One region of the Agarivorans sp. QJM3NY_33 genome, then DNA from elsewhere that is predicted to be linked to it. Evidence: predicted binding sites of a transcription regulator. Region 1 holds the regulator's gene; each other region holds the start of a gene.
The links. The regulator NrdR, encoded in region 1, represses ribonucleotide reductase genes. The targets are predictions, from matches to a motif close to AAACACNANATNTNGTGTTT.
Positions count from the first base shown of each region.

Region 2: nrdA (class 1a ribonucleoside-diphosphate reductase subunit alpha) is a predicted target of NrdR. The motif match lies at 2,494-2,513, and genes of this name have one in related genera.
Region 3: nrdD (anaerobic ribonucleoside-triphosphate reductase) is a predicted target of NrdR. The motif match lies at 2,832-2,851, and genes of this name have one in related genera.

Region 1 covers NZ_CP194039.2:3,466,836-3,472,436, reverse strand. Annotated here, with positions in the region: gene ACRRSY_RS15690 (Lpp/OprI family alanine-zipper lipoprotein) at 1-19, opposite strand, end outside; gene glyA (serine hydroxymethyltransferase) at 948-2,201, shown strand; gene nrdR (transcriptional regulator NrdR) at 3,325-3,774, shown strand; gene ribD (bifunctional diaminohydroxyphosphoribosylaminopyrimidine deaminase/5-amino-6-(5-phosphoribosylamino)uracil reductase RibD) at 3,778-4,905, shown strand; gene ACRRSY_RS15670 (riboflavin synthase) at 4,911-5,567, shown strand.
Region 2 covers NZ_CP194039.2:1,873,558-1,879,158, forward strand. Annotated here, with positions in the region: gene nrdB (class Ia ribonucleoside-diphosphate reductase subunit beta) at 1-99, opposite strand, end outside; gene nrdA (class 1a ribonucleoside-diphosphate reductase subunit alpha) at 147-2,432, opposite strand; gene ACRRSY_RS08505 (HAD family hydrolase) at 2,722-3,396, opposite strand; gene ubiG (bifunctional 2-polyprenyl-6-hydroxyphenol methylase/3-demethylubiquinol 3-O-methyltransferase UbiG) at 3,386-4,117, opposite strand; gene gyrA (DNA topoisomerase (ATP-hydrolyzing) subunit A) at 4,323-5,601, shown strand, end outside.
Region 3 covers NZ_CP194039.2:2,489,582-2,495,182, forward strand. Annotated here, with positions in the region: gene ACRRSY_RS11205 (EAL domain-containing protein) at 1-135, shown strand, start outside; gene nrdG (anaerobic ribonucleoside-triphosphate reductase-activating protein) at 106-606, opposite strand; gene nrdD (anaerobic ribonucleoside-triphosphate reductase) at 607-2,727, opposite strand; gene rsxA (electron transport complex subunit RsxA) at 3,073-3,651, shown strand; gene rsxB (electron transport complex subunit RsxB) at 3,659-4,219, shown strand; gene rsxC (electron transport complex subunit RsxC) at 4,220-5,601, shown strand, end outside.

The DNA.
Region 1 (5,601 bases):
CAACTAAAAACTTATTCATGGTAAGTCCGTCCTTTTTTATCAATTCTAGCGATCGATATTAGATCGTCGATTTGTTTATGCAAAGCCATTCACTGCGAGCAGTGAGCCGCTGCTATGATTATGGCTCAATAATATCAAGCTGCAAGCCTTTGTTGATAAAAGCAAAAGAAAATTGTGTGTAATACAGGTATTTAAGTCTTTCGGTAACAACTTATTAACATGTTGGTGGAACCTTTCAAAAAATATGTTAATACAAACGCATTGTTCAGATTGTGTGAATATTGGCAACTTTATTTAAGCAGCTTTATCAACTTTCTAAGCATAGACATCAAGTATTCGCTAAGCCACGCACTGCGTTGTGCTTAGCAAGATGAAAAATGTTTATTGGCGTAAAAGTTAAGTCGCAAGCGTTCTGCTACTGAGTTGCAGGCACTGAAATGCCCGCTTGTTCCCCTTGCTGGTTGAGCTAAGTGTATTTTTATTGAGCTAGGAGATATGTAGCTTGCTTCATTTGCGTTAACCTTGGTCGCTGTTCCTTGTAAAAAGGTTGCTACTGCAGTTTACTCGTGTTTCGGCTGATTGCCGTTGTGCGTAGATTGATCGACAATGCCGATGATTTGCATCATCTGCTTTGTTTAAATGCCATCATGACAGATGCTTAATCGTCCTTAAATAGTCTGAGCGGGTATAGCTAATTAGCTTTTGTTAGAAGTTTTTTAAAGGTGAATAAATTTCATAAACTTTAAAGCAAGTGAGTAAAAAATTGCTTATTCTCGCTAGAAATCTCATCATACTTCGGTGAAGATGAGTGAAGTATTGGCTTGAATGCTCCTTTGTGGTGACCGTTTATAAGCTAAAATTTTACTGTGATCTGTAAGGGACTCAGGTTAGAATGCGCCTTCGCAAAATCACCCACCAACATGTTATATAAGAGTCAGGAGATACTGATGTTAAAGCGTGATATGAATATCGCCGATTACGATGCCGAACTATGGCAAGCCATTACGAAAGAAGAAGTTCGCCAAGAAGAGCATATCGAATTGATTGCTTCTGAGAACTATGCCAGCCCACGTGTAATGGAAGCACAAGGCTCTTACCTCACTAACAAGTACGCTGAAGGTTACCCTGGTAAGCGTTACTATGGTGGTTGTGAGTATGTTGACCAAGCAGAAATGCTCGCGATTGAGCGTGCAAAAAAATTGTTTGGTGCCGATTATGCTAACGTTCAACCTCACGCTGGTTCACAAGCAAACTCAGCTGTTTTTATGGCTTTACTGAATGCGGGTGATACGGTTTTAGGAATGAGCTTAGCGCACGGTGGTCATTTAACTCACGGTGCGAGCGTTAGCTTCTCTGGTAAAATCTATAATGCTGTTCAGTATGGCATTAATCCAGAAACTGGTGAGTTAGATTATGAAGAAGTTGAGCGCTTAGCAAAACAACATAAACCTAAAATGATTATAGCTGGTTTCTCTGCATATTCAGGGGTCGTTGATTGGCAACGCTTCCGTGATATCGCGGATCAAGTCGGTGCTTACCTATTTGTAGATATGGCCCATATTGCTGGTTTGGTCGCTGCAGGTTTATATCCAAACCCAGTGCCAATTGCTGATGTGGTGACAACCACAACGCATAAAACTTTAGCGGGTCCACGCGGTGGTTTGATTTTGGCTCGTGCTAACGAAGCCATTGAGAAAAAGCTAAATTCAGCGGTATTCCCCGGTGGTCAAGGTGGTCCTTTGATGCATGTGATCGCTGCTAAAGCGGTCGCTTTTAAAGAAGCGATGGAGCCAGAGTTCAAGCAATACCAACAGCGCGTCTTAGATAACGCTAAAGCGATGGTTGCGGTGATGCAAGAGCGTGGTTATAAAATCGTGTCAAATGGTACTGAAAACCATTTGTTCTTGGTCGATTTAATCGACAAAGATATTACGGGCAAAGATGCTGACGCAGCTCTGGGTCGCGCCAATATTACGGTGAACAAAAACTCGGTGCCAAATGATCCTCGTTCACCTTTTGTGACCAGTGGTTTACGTATTGGTACTCCAGCAATTACTCGTCGCGGTATTGATGTCGCAGCTGCAAAAGAGCTTGCGGGCTGGATGTGTGATGTACTGGATAATTTACAAGATGATACTGTTATTGAGCGTGTCAAAGGCCAAGTGTTAGAACTTTGCCAACGTTTCCCTGTCTATGGTTAAGTAGCCAGTGAAATAGTTAGGGACTAACAGTGTTAAAAAAGGAGGCTTTGAGCCTCTTTTTTTTATTGGTGTGTAAAATAGACTTTGTTGTCAATAACTACTATTGTTTTATTTATTACTAGTGGGTTGGGTTCAGTAATGATACTACTTTATTATTGGTGCTATTTTTGCTTGTTATCTCAAATAGTAAGGAACAGTCAAATTACTACCGTGGTTGGTCAATTCTAAGAGAGAGAAATGTAATGGATATGAGCACTTTAAAAAATGCAAAGCGTTTGGTGATCCTACAGTTGTTTATTTGGGGGGCTTTTATGTTGTTAGTGCTTGCTAATTAGCGAAGGTAAACCGCTATCGTGCATTTTTATATGTGCAGTCTAGCTATTTTCGTCGAGCTGCTTGCATACGGCGGCGTTCGCTATCCTACTCTTTAACTCTCAGTCTTCGGGTTCGAGCCTTACAGGTTTATGTCTCGTAGGTTAAACTATGCATCTTCATTGTATCAATGCCTCGTATTTAGAATTAATCATGCGGTGATATTTTTAGCCGGGTAATTATTTTGCCGTGAGCAAAGCTACGCTATCCCAATGGCCTTACTACCAGAGTTTGTTGCTCTTTATAAACATGTAATTTTTATCCTTCTCAGGGCGGGCGAGAGCGTGAATGCCGATTCATTGAGCAAGGTGATGGTGTTGCCAAACGAGTGTGTAAATCATCCATTTAGTGTGCAACTACTGTTTGAGTATCGATCAGAGTCAGCTCCAATAAAGTTGGCTTCCTCCTTGGTGATTCTTTTGATAAGAGGATTACTTTTGGTCGAACTGGAGTGAGCAAAGCTTATAGTCAAATATACTCGTAATAGCGGTAAGCATATTCTAAATATATCTAGTTAGTTGATACTGTGCTTGGAATCGTTGAGTTGTGAGCATTATTATTTGGCTAAATATAGGTATTTACTGTTGTAGATGAGCGCTATTTTGGAACGAGCTGATAAACTATGTATGGTGTGATTCATCAGTGCGAATGATTTTAAGCTGCAAAATATTCCTCACTTAGCTTATAGCGAGCCTGTACCTTCGTTGCCTAACCGGATAAAATCACGGCAGGTTTTTTAAAGGTTATGCGCATGTACTGTCCATTTTGTTCCGCTCATGAAACTAAAGTTATTGATTCTCGTTTGGTTGCTGATGGCCACCAAGTGCGCAGACGTCGAGAATGTTTAGAGTGTCATGAGCGTTTTACCTCATTTGAAGTCGCGGAACTGGTGATGCCCCGAGTTATCAAAGGCAACGGTATTCGCGAACCTTTTAATGAAGAGAAAATGCGCTCAGGTATGATGCGCGCGCTAGAAAAGCGTCCTGTGAGTGTTGATCAGGTTGAACAAGCGGTGAACAAAATAAAGTCTCACCTTCGAGCCACTGGTGAGCGAGAAGTCGAGACCAAACTGATTGGTAAGGTGGTGATGGAGCAGTTGATCATGTTGGATAAAGTCGCTTATGTGCGGTTTGCATCGGTTTATCATTCTTTTGAAGACATTAAAGAGTTTAGCGAAGAGATTGCTAAGTTGGAAAAGTAGCGAATGTTTTCTGCACTTGATTGTCAATTTATGGCTCGGGCGATAGCCTTAGCGAAGCTGGGCCGATATACCACGGCACCAAATCCTAACGTTGGTTGTGTCATTGTTAAAGATGGTCGTATCATCGGTGAAGGTTACCATCGACAAGCGGGTCAAGGACACGCTGAGGTAAACGCAGTTACGGATGCAAAACAAGCCGGTTTCAGCCTTGATGGCGCGTGTTGTTATGTCACCTTAGAACCTTGTAGCCATGTAGGTCGAACTGGTTCTTGTGCTGCCATGATCGTCGAGCTAGGGATCACGGAAGTGGTAATTGCTATGATTGATCCCAACCCACAAGTCGCGGGCAAGGGAATTGCCATGCTCGAACAGGCAGGCGTTAAGGTTCGTCTTGGCTTAATGGAATCGGCGGCTCGTGCGTTAAATCCTGGCTTCTTGAGCCGAGTTGAGCGAAAGCGACCCTTTGTACGCTTAAAGCTAGCGGGTTCTATCGATGCTAAAACGGCATTAGCCAATGGTGAAAGTCAGTGGATTACCTCGACTCATGCCCGCAGTGATGTGCAACGAGAGCGGGCTGCTAGTCACGCTATATTATCCACTGCAACAACTGTCATTCGGGATAACGCAAGTTTAAATGTACGTCATCATCAACTGGGCAGCTTGGCTGAACAGCTCGATCGATCGACCTTACGCCAGCCGCTTAGGGTGATTATCGATCGTCAGCAACGCTTGAACTCTGCGCCAAAAACACTGGATATTTTTAAGGACCCATCATCGCTATGCTTGGCTGGGTTTGCTGAGCAAAACCAACTTGATGTGGCGAAACAATTCACAATTGCTAAGGGTGAGCATTGGTTAGAGCGCCTTATGGCAGCTTTAGCTTCCGCGGAGATTAATGACTTGTGGGTCGAAGCTGGGGCCAGTTTGGCGGCAGCTTTACTCAAAGCAAATTTGGTTGACCAGTTGATTGTTTATCAGGCGGGGCTACTGATGGGCGCGGATGCTCAAAGTTTGGTGGCTCTTAACGGATACCAACAGATGAAGCAGCTTCAATCTTGGCGTTGCCTAGATATTCGTCGTATTGGTCCAGACACAAAAACCATCTGGGTTCCCCAGAATGAGGAAGCGTAATAATAATGTTTACTGGTATCATTGAAGCTCTCGGTGAAATAAAGAGCTTGGAGCATCGTCAGGGTGATGTACGTTTGAGAATTGCCTGCGCCAAGCTAAATATGGAAGATGTTTGTTTAGGGGATAGTATTGCAGTTAACGGGATTTGTTTAACTGTGGTTGAGTATGGCGGACAATATTTTTGTGCAGATGTCTCAACTGAAACCTTGAGTCTAACTTCTTTAGCTGGTTGTAAGCAGGGTGATAAAGTGAACTTGGAAAAGGCGATGTTAGCCACAAGTCGCTTTGGGGGACATATTGTTAGTGGACATGTGGATGGTTTAGCCGAAGTACTTAGCATTAGTCCTAGTGCCCGTGCGGTGAACATTTGGCTACAAGTCCCCAAGGATCTCGCGCGTTATATTGCCCATAAGGGTTCGGTCACTGTCGATGGCATTAGTCTCACGGTGAATGAGGTCAATCAGCAACAGTTGCGCCTGACTATCATTCCGCATACAGCTGAACAAACAACCATTGCAAATTGGTCTGTAGGTCAAAAAATTAACTTGGAAGTCGATGTCATCGCTCGCTATGTGGAGCGATTATTTGGTTACGCAGAAGAGAATAAATCATCATCGAAGATCGATGCTGCATTTCTAGCGCAACATGGTTTTGTGAAATAAAGCGGTGCCTAGTGCTCCAAAGGCTAGCACGCTA
Region 2 (5,601 bases), 1.6 Mb from region 1:
ACGTTGTTGGTCATAACGAGCCACGTTTACCGGCTGACCAAAGAACATGGGTTCTTTGGTGGCATCGTTGGCTGTTTGGGTAAAAATTGAGTAGTTCATCTACATTATTCCTAACAATTCTTTGCGCCTAAGCGCGTAAACTTGGCTTAAATTTTACATGCACCGCCGGCGCAATCATCATCTTCTGGCTCGGGTTTCATATTATCGTGCTGGTCGCTAGCGCCATCACGAGTATTATGATAATACAGAGTTTTTACGCCATATTTATAGGCGGTTAGCAGGTCGGCAATCAAGATTTTCATGGGGACTCGATTACCGACAAAGCGTGATGGATCGTAGTTAGTATTAGCCGAAATACTTTGGTCAACAAACTTTTGCATTAAACCCACTAATTGCAAATAACCGTCATTATTTGGGATATCCCAAAGTAATTCATAGCTATTTTTGAGGTTTCCAAAGTCAGGCACCACTTGTTTTAGAATGCCGTCTTTACTGGCTTTTACACTGACGTAACCGCGTGGTGGTTCAATGCCATTGGTCGCGTTGGAAATTTGGCTGGAGGTTTCCGATGGCATCAAGGCTGATAAGGTTGAGTTACGTAAGCCGTAAGTGGTTATTTCTTGGCGTAATTCTTCCCAATCGTAATGCAGCGGCTCGTTGCTTAATTGATCCAACGATTTTTTATAGGTATCGATGGGCAGAATACCTTGCGCATAGGTGGTCTCATTGAACATCGGGCAGGCACCTTGCTCCTTGGCAAGACGCATTGAAGCTTTTAACAGCCAGTACTGGATTGCCTCAAAGGTGCGGTGGGTTAAATTGTTGGCACTACCGTCACTGTATTTGGAACCATTCTTAGCCAAATAATAGGCATAGTTAATGACCCCAATCCCTAAGGTGCGACGGCCAAATGACCCTTTTTTCGCTGCTAGTATGGGGTAGTCTTGGTAATCGAGTAAGCTATCTAAGGCTCGAACTGCAAGATCTGACAAGTTTTCCAATTCGTTGAGATCTTCAATTGTACCTAAATTGAAAGCCGATAGAGTACATAGGGCGATTTCACCATTCTCGTCATGCACATGCTGTAACGGTTTGGTGGGCAGTGCAATCTCTAAACAAAGGTTTGATTGACGAACTGGTGCTTGAGCCGGATCAAATGGGCTATGAGTATTACAGTGGTCGACGTTTTGAATATAAATACGTCCGGTAGAAGCACGTTCCTGCATCAATAAAGAGAACAAATCAACGGCTTTAATCGCCTGTTTACGGATACTAGCGTCTTGCTCGTATTTTAGATAAAGCTGCTCGAAGGTATCTTGATCTTCGAAAAATGCATCATATAAACCCGGTACATCGCTGGGCGAAAATAAAGTGATGTTTTCACCCTTCACCAAACGTTGGTACATTAACCGATTCAGTTGCACCCCGTAGTCCATATGACGAACTCGGTTATCATCAACGCCTCGGTTGTTCTTGAGTACTAATAGTGACTCGACTTCGAGATGCCAGAATGGATAGAAGATAGTTGCAGCGCCACCACGCACACCACCTTGTGAACAGCATTTAACCGCCGTTTGAAAATACTTATAGAAAGGGATACATCCAGTATGGAAGGCTTCTCCCCCACGGATCTCACTACCCAAGGCGCGGATCCGTCCAGCGTTGATGCCGATCCCTGCGCGCTGTGATACGTAAGTTACAATCGATGATGCGGTGGCGTTGATGGACTCTAAGCTATCACCACACTCAATCAATACACAGGAGCTGAATTGACGGGTTGGGGTGCGTACTCCCGACATGATCGGTGTTGGCAAGGAAATCTTAAATAAAGAGGTCGCATCGTAAAAACGGCGAATGTAATCCAAGCGAACTGATTTGTCATAATGGGCAAATAAACAGGCTGCTACTAGGATATACAAAAATTGGGCACTTTCGTAGATCGTGCCAGTGACGCGGTTTTGTACTAGATATTTACCTTCCAGTTGTTTTACTGCTGCATAGGAAAAGTTCATATCGCGCCAGTGATCGATAAACTCATCCATTTGGGCAAATTCTTCCACGGTGTAGTCTTTCAGCAAATGCATGTCATAAAGACCCGCTTCACATTGTTTGACCACATGTTCGTAAAGCTTCGGTGGTTCAAACTGACCGTAGGCTTTTTTTCGTAAGTGGAAAACTGCTAAACGAGCGGCTAAAAATTGGTAATCGGGCGTTTCTTGAGAAATTAGATCTGCAGCCGCCTTGATAATCGTTTCATGGATATCTTTGGTGGCCATACCATCGTAGAATTGAATATGTGATTTTAGTTCGACCTGTGAAACGGATACATTTTTAAGGCCCTCGGCGGCCCATGTAATCACTCGGTGAATTTTATCCAAATTAATGGCTTCTTGTTTACCGCTACGTTTGGTTATCAGTAGATCTGTATTCATGAATGGAGGGCCTATATCCTAATTTTGTGCTACTGGCTGTCTAGTATGGCAAATATTGCCTGACTACTAGATATAGTGTTTATAAATTTATTTGATACAAGATAATGAGGTTTTGTCGATTTCGCAAGACTTGGAAAAATGAAGAACTTGTGCATAACATGCGGATAATTGCTATATGTTAGTGCTTACTAACTAGCTATCCATGTGACTTTGTTAGCGTGGCGTTAATGCAAGTTCTTTTTGCTATAAAAATAGAAAATTATTTATTTTTATGAAAACTTGAAGCGGTTTATAATTTAGCCAAATGTTTGGCGATTAGCTGTTCAAGTTGCTCACTTTTTTGACAGTGTAAATCGGCTTGCCAAGTGTGGATATTGTCATTTTCCGAAATATAGCCCCATTCGGCTAAAATAGTCGTCATCTGGGTGTTGTTTCCAGCTTCGATGTCACGCAGAGCGTCGCCAACATACAAACAATGCTGTGCTGCTACTTTGAGTTGTTGGCAGGCATGTAACATGGGTTCCGGATGCGGTTTCCGCTGGCTAACCGTATCGCCTCCGACTAGCGTTGCACAGCTCGCAAACTCAGTAAAGTAAGCAAGTAACTGCCGACTTAAACTTTCAGGTTTGTTTGTCACGATCCCCCAAGGTGTAGATGTTGCATCTAAGTAGGCTAAGGTTTGCTGAATGCCAGGGAATAAATTAGTGTCGATGCAGATGTTCGACTGATAAAAGTCGAGTAATTGTTGACGCAGTTTGGTTTGCTCTTGTTGATGCCAACTTTCGCCAAAACCAAAACCCAGTAGCCCCATGGCACCATGGGAGCTTAAAGTTCGAGCATCACTTAAACTAATGAGTGGTTGCTGGTGCTGCGCTAGTACATGATTTGCGGCCGCTGCAAGATCAGGCGCGGTGTCTAATAAAGTACCATCTAAATCAAATAGTACCGCAAGTTTATTGTTCATCCTGATCCTGCTTGGCAAGTTGTAACATGTAATTCACATCGACATTAGGGCTTAAGCGAAAGTGCTCAATCACTGGGTAAAATTGTACCCCGGTAATGGCCTGACTTTGTAGGCCGTGCTCATCAGCCCAGCTGAGCAACTCTGAAGGACGGATAAATTTATCATGCTGATGGGTTCCGTTGGGAACCAGCTTGAGCAGTTTTTCTGCCGCCAGAATCATAAACAGGTAGGCTTTTGGGGTACGATTGATGGTTGATACAAAGAGGTAACCGCCGGGCTTGACCAATTTGGCGCATGCTGCAATTACCGAGCTTGGATCGGGCACATGCTCAAGCATTTCCATGCATGTCACCACATCGTATTGGGCAGGCTGTTGTTCGGCGTGCTGTTCGGCGGTGGTCTGCAGATAAGTTAATTGTGCCCCGGTTTCTAAGGCGTGCAACTTGGCGACTTCAATTTGCTCTTGCCCCATATCGATCGCAGTCACATCAGCCCCTCGCAGGGCCATACTCTCGGCTAATATTCCGCCACCACAACCGATGTCGAGGACTTGCTTGCCAAATAGTCCCTTGGCTCCCCGCTCAATATAGTCGAGACGTAATGGATTGATCTGGTGCAGGGTTTTAAAATCCCCTTGTTCATCCCACCAACGGGAGGCTAAGCCTGCAAAATGTGCTATTTCTTGGTGGTCAACATTTTGGCTGTTATTTGGCTGTTCCATTGGTCTCTTTATCCAAGTCATTATTTATAAGTATTATAAGAACTTGTTCATCCTAGCCACAAGCTTTTGTTGAATTCCGGTAGTTTTTCATTTTTCTAAAAGAAAAGAGCGACATCAGGCCTGTTAAGGCGTCGGTTTTATGGTAAAGTTCTCGATTACGCTGAGTAATTGTAACAAGCAATAAAAACGAAGGATTTTGTCGTCTATGAGCGATCTTGCAAAAGAGATCATGCCTGTCAATATTGAGGATGAGCTGAAAAGTTCCTACCTTGATTATGCCATGAGCGTGATTGTTGGACGCGCCTTACCAGATGTACGTGATGGTTTAAAACCTGTGCATCGCCGGGTGTTGTTCGCAATGAATGTACTAGGTAACGATTGGAATAAGCCTTACAAAAAATCTGCCCGTGTGGTCGGTGATGTTATTGGTAAATATCACCCCCATGGTGATAGTGCCGTTTACGATACAATTGTGCGGATGGCACAGCCGTTCTCCTTACGTTATATGTTGGTAGACGGGCAAGGTAACTTTGGTTCGGTTGATGGTGATTCAGCTGCAGCAATGCGTTATACCGAAATCCGTATGGATAAGTTGGCGCACTCTTTACTGGCTGACTTAGAAAAAGAAACCGTTGATTACGTCCCCAACTACGATGGTACCGAGCAAATTCCTGCGGTGTTGCCGACTCGGATCCCGAACCTGTTAGTGAACGGAGCTTCGGGCATTGCGGTGGGCATGGCCACCAACATTCCACCACATAACCTCACCGAAGTGGTGAATGGTTGTTTGGCAATGATCGAAAATCCTGAGATCACCATCGACGAATTGATGGAATATATCCCTGCGCCGGATTTCCCTACCGCGGGTATTATTAATGGCCGCGCAGGCATTATTCAAGGCTATCGAACTGGTCGCGGTAAAGTGTCGATCCGAGCGAAAGCGGAAGTCGTCACCGACAAGGCCGGCAAAGAAACGATTATTGTTCATGAGATCCCTTATCAGGTGAACAAGGCTCGACTGATCGAGAAGATGGCCGAGTTAGTAAAAGATAAAAAACTGGAAGGTATATCTGCATTACGTGATGAATCCGATAAGGATGGTATGCGTATTGTGGTTGAATTGAAACGCGATGCAGTGGGCGAAGTTGTATTAAACAACTTATATTCACAAACCCAGATGCAAGTGTCCTTCGGCATGAACATGGTTGCCTTGGATAATGGTCAACCGAAGATTTTTAATCTTCAAGAGATGATCGAATGCTTCATTCGTCACCGCCGCGAGGTGGTGACACGCCGTACGGTATTCGAATTACGTAAAGCCCGTGATCGTGCGCATATCCTCGAAGGTCTAGCGATCGCGCTAGCCAATATCGATGAGATTATCGAGCTGATTAAAACCTCTCCGACTCCAGCCGAAGCAAAAACGGCTTTACTTGCTAAAGGTTGGGACTTAGGTGGTGTTGCGGCGATGCTCGAGCGTGCAG
Region 3 (5,601 bases), 980 kb from region 1:
GAAGTGTCGCACCGCTTAGGCTGCCAAGTTATCGCTCAAGGCGTTGAGACATTAGAACAAAAACAACTTTTGGAATCGATGTATGTTGATAGCTTGCAAGGCTATTTAATTGCCCGACCCAAGCTCATACATTGAGTCACGCAAGGGGTGTTGATATATAACCTGATTACTACTGCCCCGCCAAACTAACTTAGCATCGGCTAAGCTTTGTTCGAACTTACCATCGATAAGTGTATCAATCATTCGTACGATATCTTGTTGCGCAGGATTAAGCTCGGCTAAGCGATAACCAGTCCATAACCAAATATCTTTGCCAATACATTCAGTTTTAACTCGTAATACTAAACGTTTAATCGCTGCGAGGTTGTTAGGATGCAGTGGATCGCCACCAGTCAAACTTAAACCTTTGCGTTTAATTCGAGGGTCATTTAGATCATCAATAATTTTCTGTTCTAAGGCATCGGTAAATTCATGCCCCGCATCACAACGCCAAGACTTCTGATTATAACAGCCCTTACACTGATGCTCACAACCAGCAACAAACAAGGTACAACGCGTACCCTGTCCATTCACCACGTCGATCGTATGGTAGCTAAGATAATGCATTTACAGATGTTTGACCCGACGCTTCACTTCTTCTTGTTTGCCATAGTTAAACGGACGTGCATCAGGACTACCTAAGTAACCGCAAACCCGACGAATAACCGATACCTTACTGGCTTCACTATTGCCACATGAAGGACATTCAAAGCCTTTGCTGGTACAGTTAAATTCGCCCGTAAAATGACATTCATAACACTCATCAATCGGCGTATTTGTCCCATAATAAGGCACCCGATCATAGCTATAGTCCCAAACGTCTTCTAGGGCTTCTGTATTATGTTGCATATTTGGATATTCACCATAGCAAATAAACCCGCCGCTAGAGATCGCAGGGTAAGGCTGTTCAAAGTCGATCTTATCAAACGGATTGACCTGTTTCTCTACATCCAAATGGAAACTATTGGTGTAATAACCTTTATCCGTAACTCCTGCTATCACCCCAAACTTCTTCGCATCTAAACGACAGAAACGGTCACATAAATTCTCACTAGGCGTACTATACAAGCTGAAAGCATAACCACTTTCTTTCTCCCAACGCAGAGTTGCTTGTTTCAGCACCGTTACGATCCCAAGGGCCTTTTGTCGTAACTGTTTACTATCGTAAACATGTTGGTCATCAGCATATAAAGCATTTACTGTTTCATGTAGGCCAATATAACCCAATGAAATAGAAGCTCGACCATTTTCAAATATTTTGGAGACATCGTCTTCGGCGTTTAAGCGAACACCACAAGCTCCTTCCATATATAAAATAGGAGCAACTTTGGCTTTCACCCCTTTTAGACGCTCTATTCGGGTATCAAGACCTTGCTTGGCGATACTTAAACGTTGGTCTAACAACTCATAGAATCGTTGTTCATCCCCTTTTGCTTCGATGGCTATCCGCGGTAAATTTAAACTGACAACACCGAGGTTATTTCGACCATCATGGACTTCTTTACCGCCCTCTTGATAAGGTCCCAAGAAACTGCGACACCCCATTGGGGTTTTAAAAGAACCGGTCACTTCAACGACTTTGTCGTAGTTCAAAATATCAGGGTACATTCGTTTAGATGCACACTCTAAGGCAAGTTGTTTAATATCGTAACTCGGATCTTCAGGCTTATGATTTAAACCATCTTTAATCGCAAAGACCAATTTAGGGAATACCGCGGTTTTGGCATTTTTGCCTAAACCTGCAATACGATTTTGTAAAATTGAGCGCTGAATCAACCGTGCCGCCCAACAGGAGCCTAAACCAAAACCGAAGGTGACAAACGGTGTTTGCCCGTTGGCTGTATGTAAAGTATTCACTTCATACTCTAAAGACTGAAAAGCATCATGACATTCTTTCTCAGTTTGTGCTTTCGCATAAGCCTCTTGATCCGCTATTTCCCATTGTTTAGCAGTAGCTAAATGCTTTTCATGACTTTTGAGAACATAAGGCGCCAGAATCTCATCAATTCGATTGATAGTTGTGCCACCATAAATATGACTCGCAACCTGAGCAATAATCTGCGCTGTCACCGCAGTTGCAGTAGAAATGGACTTTGGCGTCTCAATTTCAGCATTGCCCATTTTAAAACCACCAGTGAGCATGCCTTCAAGGTCAATTAGCATACAATTAAACATCGGAAAAAATGGAGCGTAGTCTAAGTCATGGAAGTGGATCTCACCGCTATCGTGAGCCTTAACAACATCTCGAGGTAACAAATGGGTTTTCGCATAATGCTTTGCAACAATCCCGGCTAAAAGATCACGTTGAGTCGGGATCACTTTGCTATCTTTATTGGCGTTCTCATTAAGCAAGGCGGCATTACTTTGCTCGACCAGTCCTCTGATTTCGTTATTTAAAACGCTACGTTTGTCGCGGGCAACATCTCGATCATGACGATACTCAATATAGGCGCGAGCCAAAGTCTTATTGTCATTTTCCATCAGGCAATTTTCAACTGAGGCTTGAATGTCGTTGATATCAACTTCTGCCAGATTGATAAATTGTTCGGTCACCTGCTGCGCTATTTGTAATGCGACAAGATTATCTTTTACGCCTAAAGCCTCTGCGGCTTTCAATACGGCGTCAACAATCCGTTTAGCGTCGTAAGGTACACGGCTTCCGTCTCGCTTGATCACGACTGTTTTCACGATTTACGCTCCAATTTTACTCACTCATTCATTAGAAAATTGCGGAACCCGCGCTACCAAAGGCTTAGCTGTCGATATTGTATAAAAAAGCATCTGGATGATCGGATAACCATATATTGTGGTTGAGAATTGTAGTTCCCACTAGATATGGTAGTCGAGAAGTTTAAACGTTAAAGCAAAATCAAATGATCAAGATCAAGCTAAGCTAAAAAAGCTGATCTGTTTGCCTAAAAATGCTCCACAAATCACGGCAAAATTTATGGCCTTTTTCCACAGTGATCTCACGGTTGTTATAAAGACCACAAACGGGGATAATACGCTTTTGTTTGGCTGCATCTTATATAAATGACTGAATATCTGTTGTTATTGATTAGTACCGTACTGGTTAACAACTTTGTACTGGTTAAGTTCTTGGGCCTGTGTCCCTTCATGGGGGTTTCTAGCAAAGTAGAAACCGCTATAGGAATGGCATTAGCCACTACATTTGTATTGACTCTGGCTTCTATGTGCTCGTATCTGGTCGAACAGTATATTTTGGCGCCACTAGATATCACCTATTTGCGTACCATGAGTTTTATCCTTGTGATCGCAGTTGTGGTTCAATTTACGGAAATGTTTGTCCAAAAAGCTAGCCCCGCATTGCACCGCGTATTGGGGATCTATTTACCCTTAATTACCACCAACTGTGCGGTGTTGGGCGTGGCGCTATTAAATATAAATGAGCAGCATGATCTATTTGAGTCCATCATTTATGGTTTTGGGGCTGCGGTCGGTTTCTCATTAGTACTGATACTATTTTCTGCCATGCGCGAACGTTTAGTCGTTGCCGATATTCCCCTCCCTTTTAAAGGGGCTGCGATCGCGATGATCACCGCTGGACTCATGTCTTTAGCCTTCGTCGGTTTTGCCGGCCTAATTAAGTAACCACAGCATGTTAGTAGCCTTAATTACCATTACTCTATTGGCCTTAGTATTTGGCGCCATTCTTGGTTATGCCGCAATTAAATATAAGGTGGAAGGCAATCCAATTGCGGATCAAGTCGAAAGCTTATTGCCGCAAACGCAGTGTGGCCAGTGTGGTCACCCTGGATGTCGTCCCTACGCCGAAGCCATCGCCAATGGTGAGCCCATCAATAAGTGCCCTCCCGGCGGGGACGAAACTATCGCTAAAATCGCAGATTTACTCGGTGTGGAAGCAATCCCTTTAGATGCAGCTGCAGTGAAAGAAGACGACCGTAAAAAAGTCGCCTTTATTATTGAAGATGCTTGTATCGGTTGCACCAAGTGCATTCAAGCTTGTCCAGTAGACGCGATTATGGGTTCCAATAAACACATGCACACGGTGATCGCAAAAGAATGTACCGGTTGCGAGTTGTGCGTTGCCCCCTGCCCAACTGATTGTATCGAAATGCGTCCAATTGAGACAACCACCAAAAATTGGGATTGGAAATTAAACCAAATTGACGTCTCAATCATTGAGGAACTGAAATAGATGGTGGCTTGGCTAGAAAAAATAAAACAAGGCTTTACCTGGAACTACCAAGGTGGGGTTCATCCTGAAACCAATAAACAGCTGATTAATTGCGAAAAACCAGAGTGGCTGGCGAACCCTGAGTATCTCACCATTCCTGTACAGCAACACATTGGCAGCGCTGCCAAATTATTAGTTGTCGTCGGCCAAAAAGTACTCCGTGGACAAGCATTAAATGAGTCGCAGTTTTATCAAGCGCCTCCGGTGCATGCCTCATGCTCCGGTACCATTGTTGCGATAGAACCTCGTGTCACAGCGCACGCCTCAGCGATTCCAGAGTTAGCGATCGTGATTAAGGTCGATGAACAACAACGAGATGCGGTTTGGCCTGCCCCCCTTAGCCAAAATCAACAAACCCCAGAACTTATTTGCCAGCGAGTCCATCAATCTGGGATTGCCGGTATGGGCGGAGCTGGATTCCCCACGGCTCTAAAAATAAGCCCACATAAGCCCTTAGATATACTCATTATTAACGGCGCCGAATGTGAGCCTTATATTACGGCTGATGACTGTTTAATGCGCAATTACCCAGCCGAAGTCATTAAAGGGGTACAAATATTACAAACAGCGCTGCAGCCGAAGTTAACAATTATTGCCATTGAAAATGATAAACCGGAAGCAATTGCAGCCTTAAGCAAGCACACCAATGATTCGATCATCATCCGTAGCATTCCCACCAAGTACCCTTCTGGCGGGGAAAAACAACTGATCGAAATTTTAACCGGACAACAAGTCACTGCCAGTCAATTACCTATCGATTTAGGAATGTTGGTGCAGAATGTTGGAACTGCCTATGCGGTTCATCGTGCAGTTGATATCGGTGAACCATTGATCTCTCGAATCGTAACTATCGCCGGAGATTTGGTTGAGCAGCCAGCTAACTACTGGCTACCCCTCGGGACCAGCGTCGCACATATATTGAGTGAAAAACTGCAAGTCGCCAACAATACTCCGACAATTATGGGCGGTTCGATGATGGGGTTCATGCTGCCCAATAATCAGGCTCCTATCGTAAAAACCAGTAACTGTTTAATTGTCAACCACCCACAAGCAGCCGCGACGGAATCCCCTTGTATTCGCTGCGGTGAATGTGCTCAAGCTTGTCCTATGGGCTTATTACCGCAACAACTTTACTGGTTTAGCCAAGCGGATGAGCTCAACAAAGCCCGCAGCTACAACATGATGGATTGTATCGAATGTGGTGCCTGTGCCTTTGTTTGTCCCAGTCAAATATCGCTAGTGCAGCACTACCGCACTGCCAAAGCTAAAATTAGAGCCGAAGATCTAGCGAAACAAGAAGCTGATATTGCCAAACAACGTTTTGAAGCCCGCCTCGCGCGTTT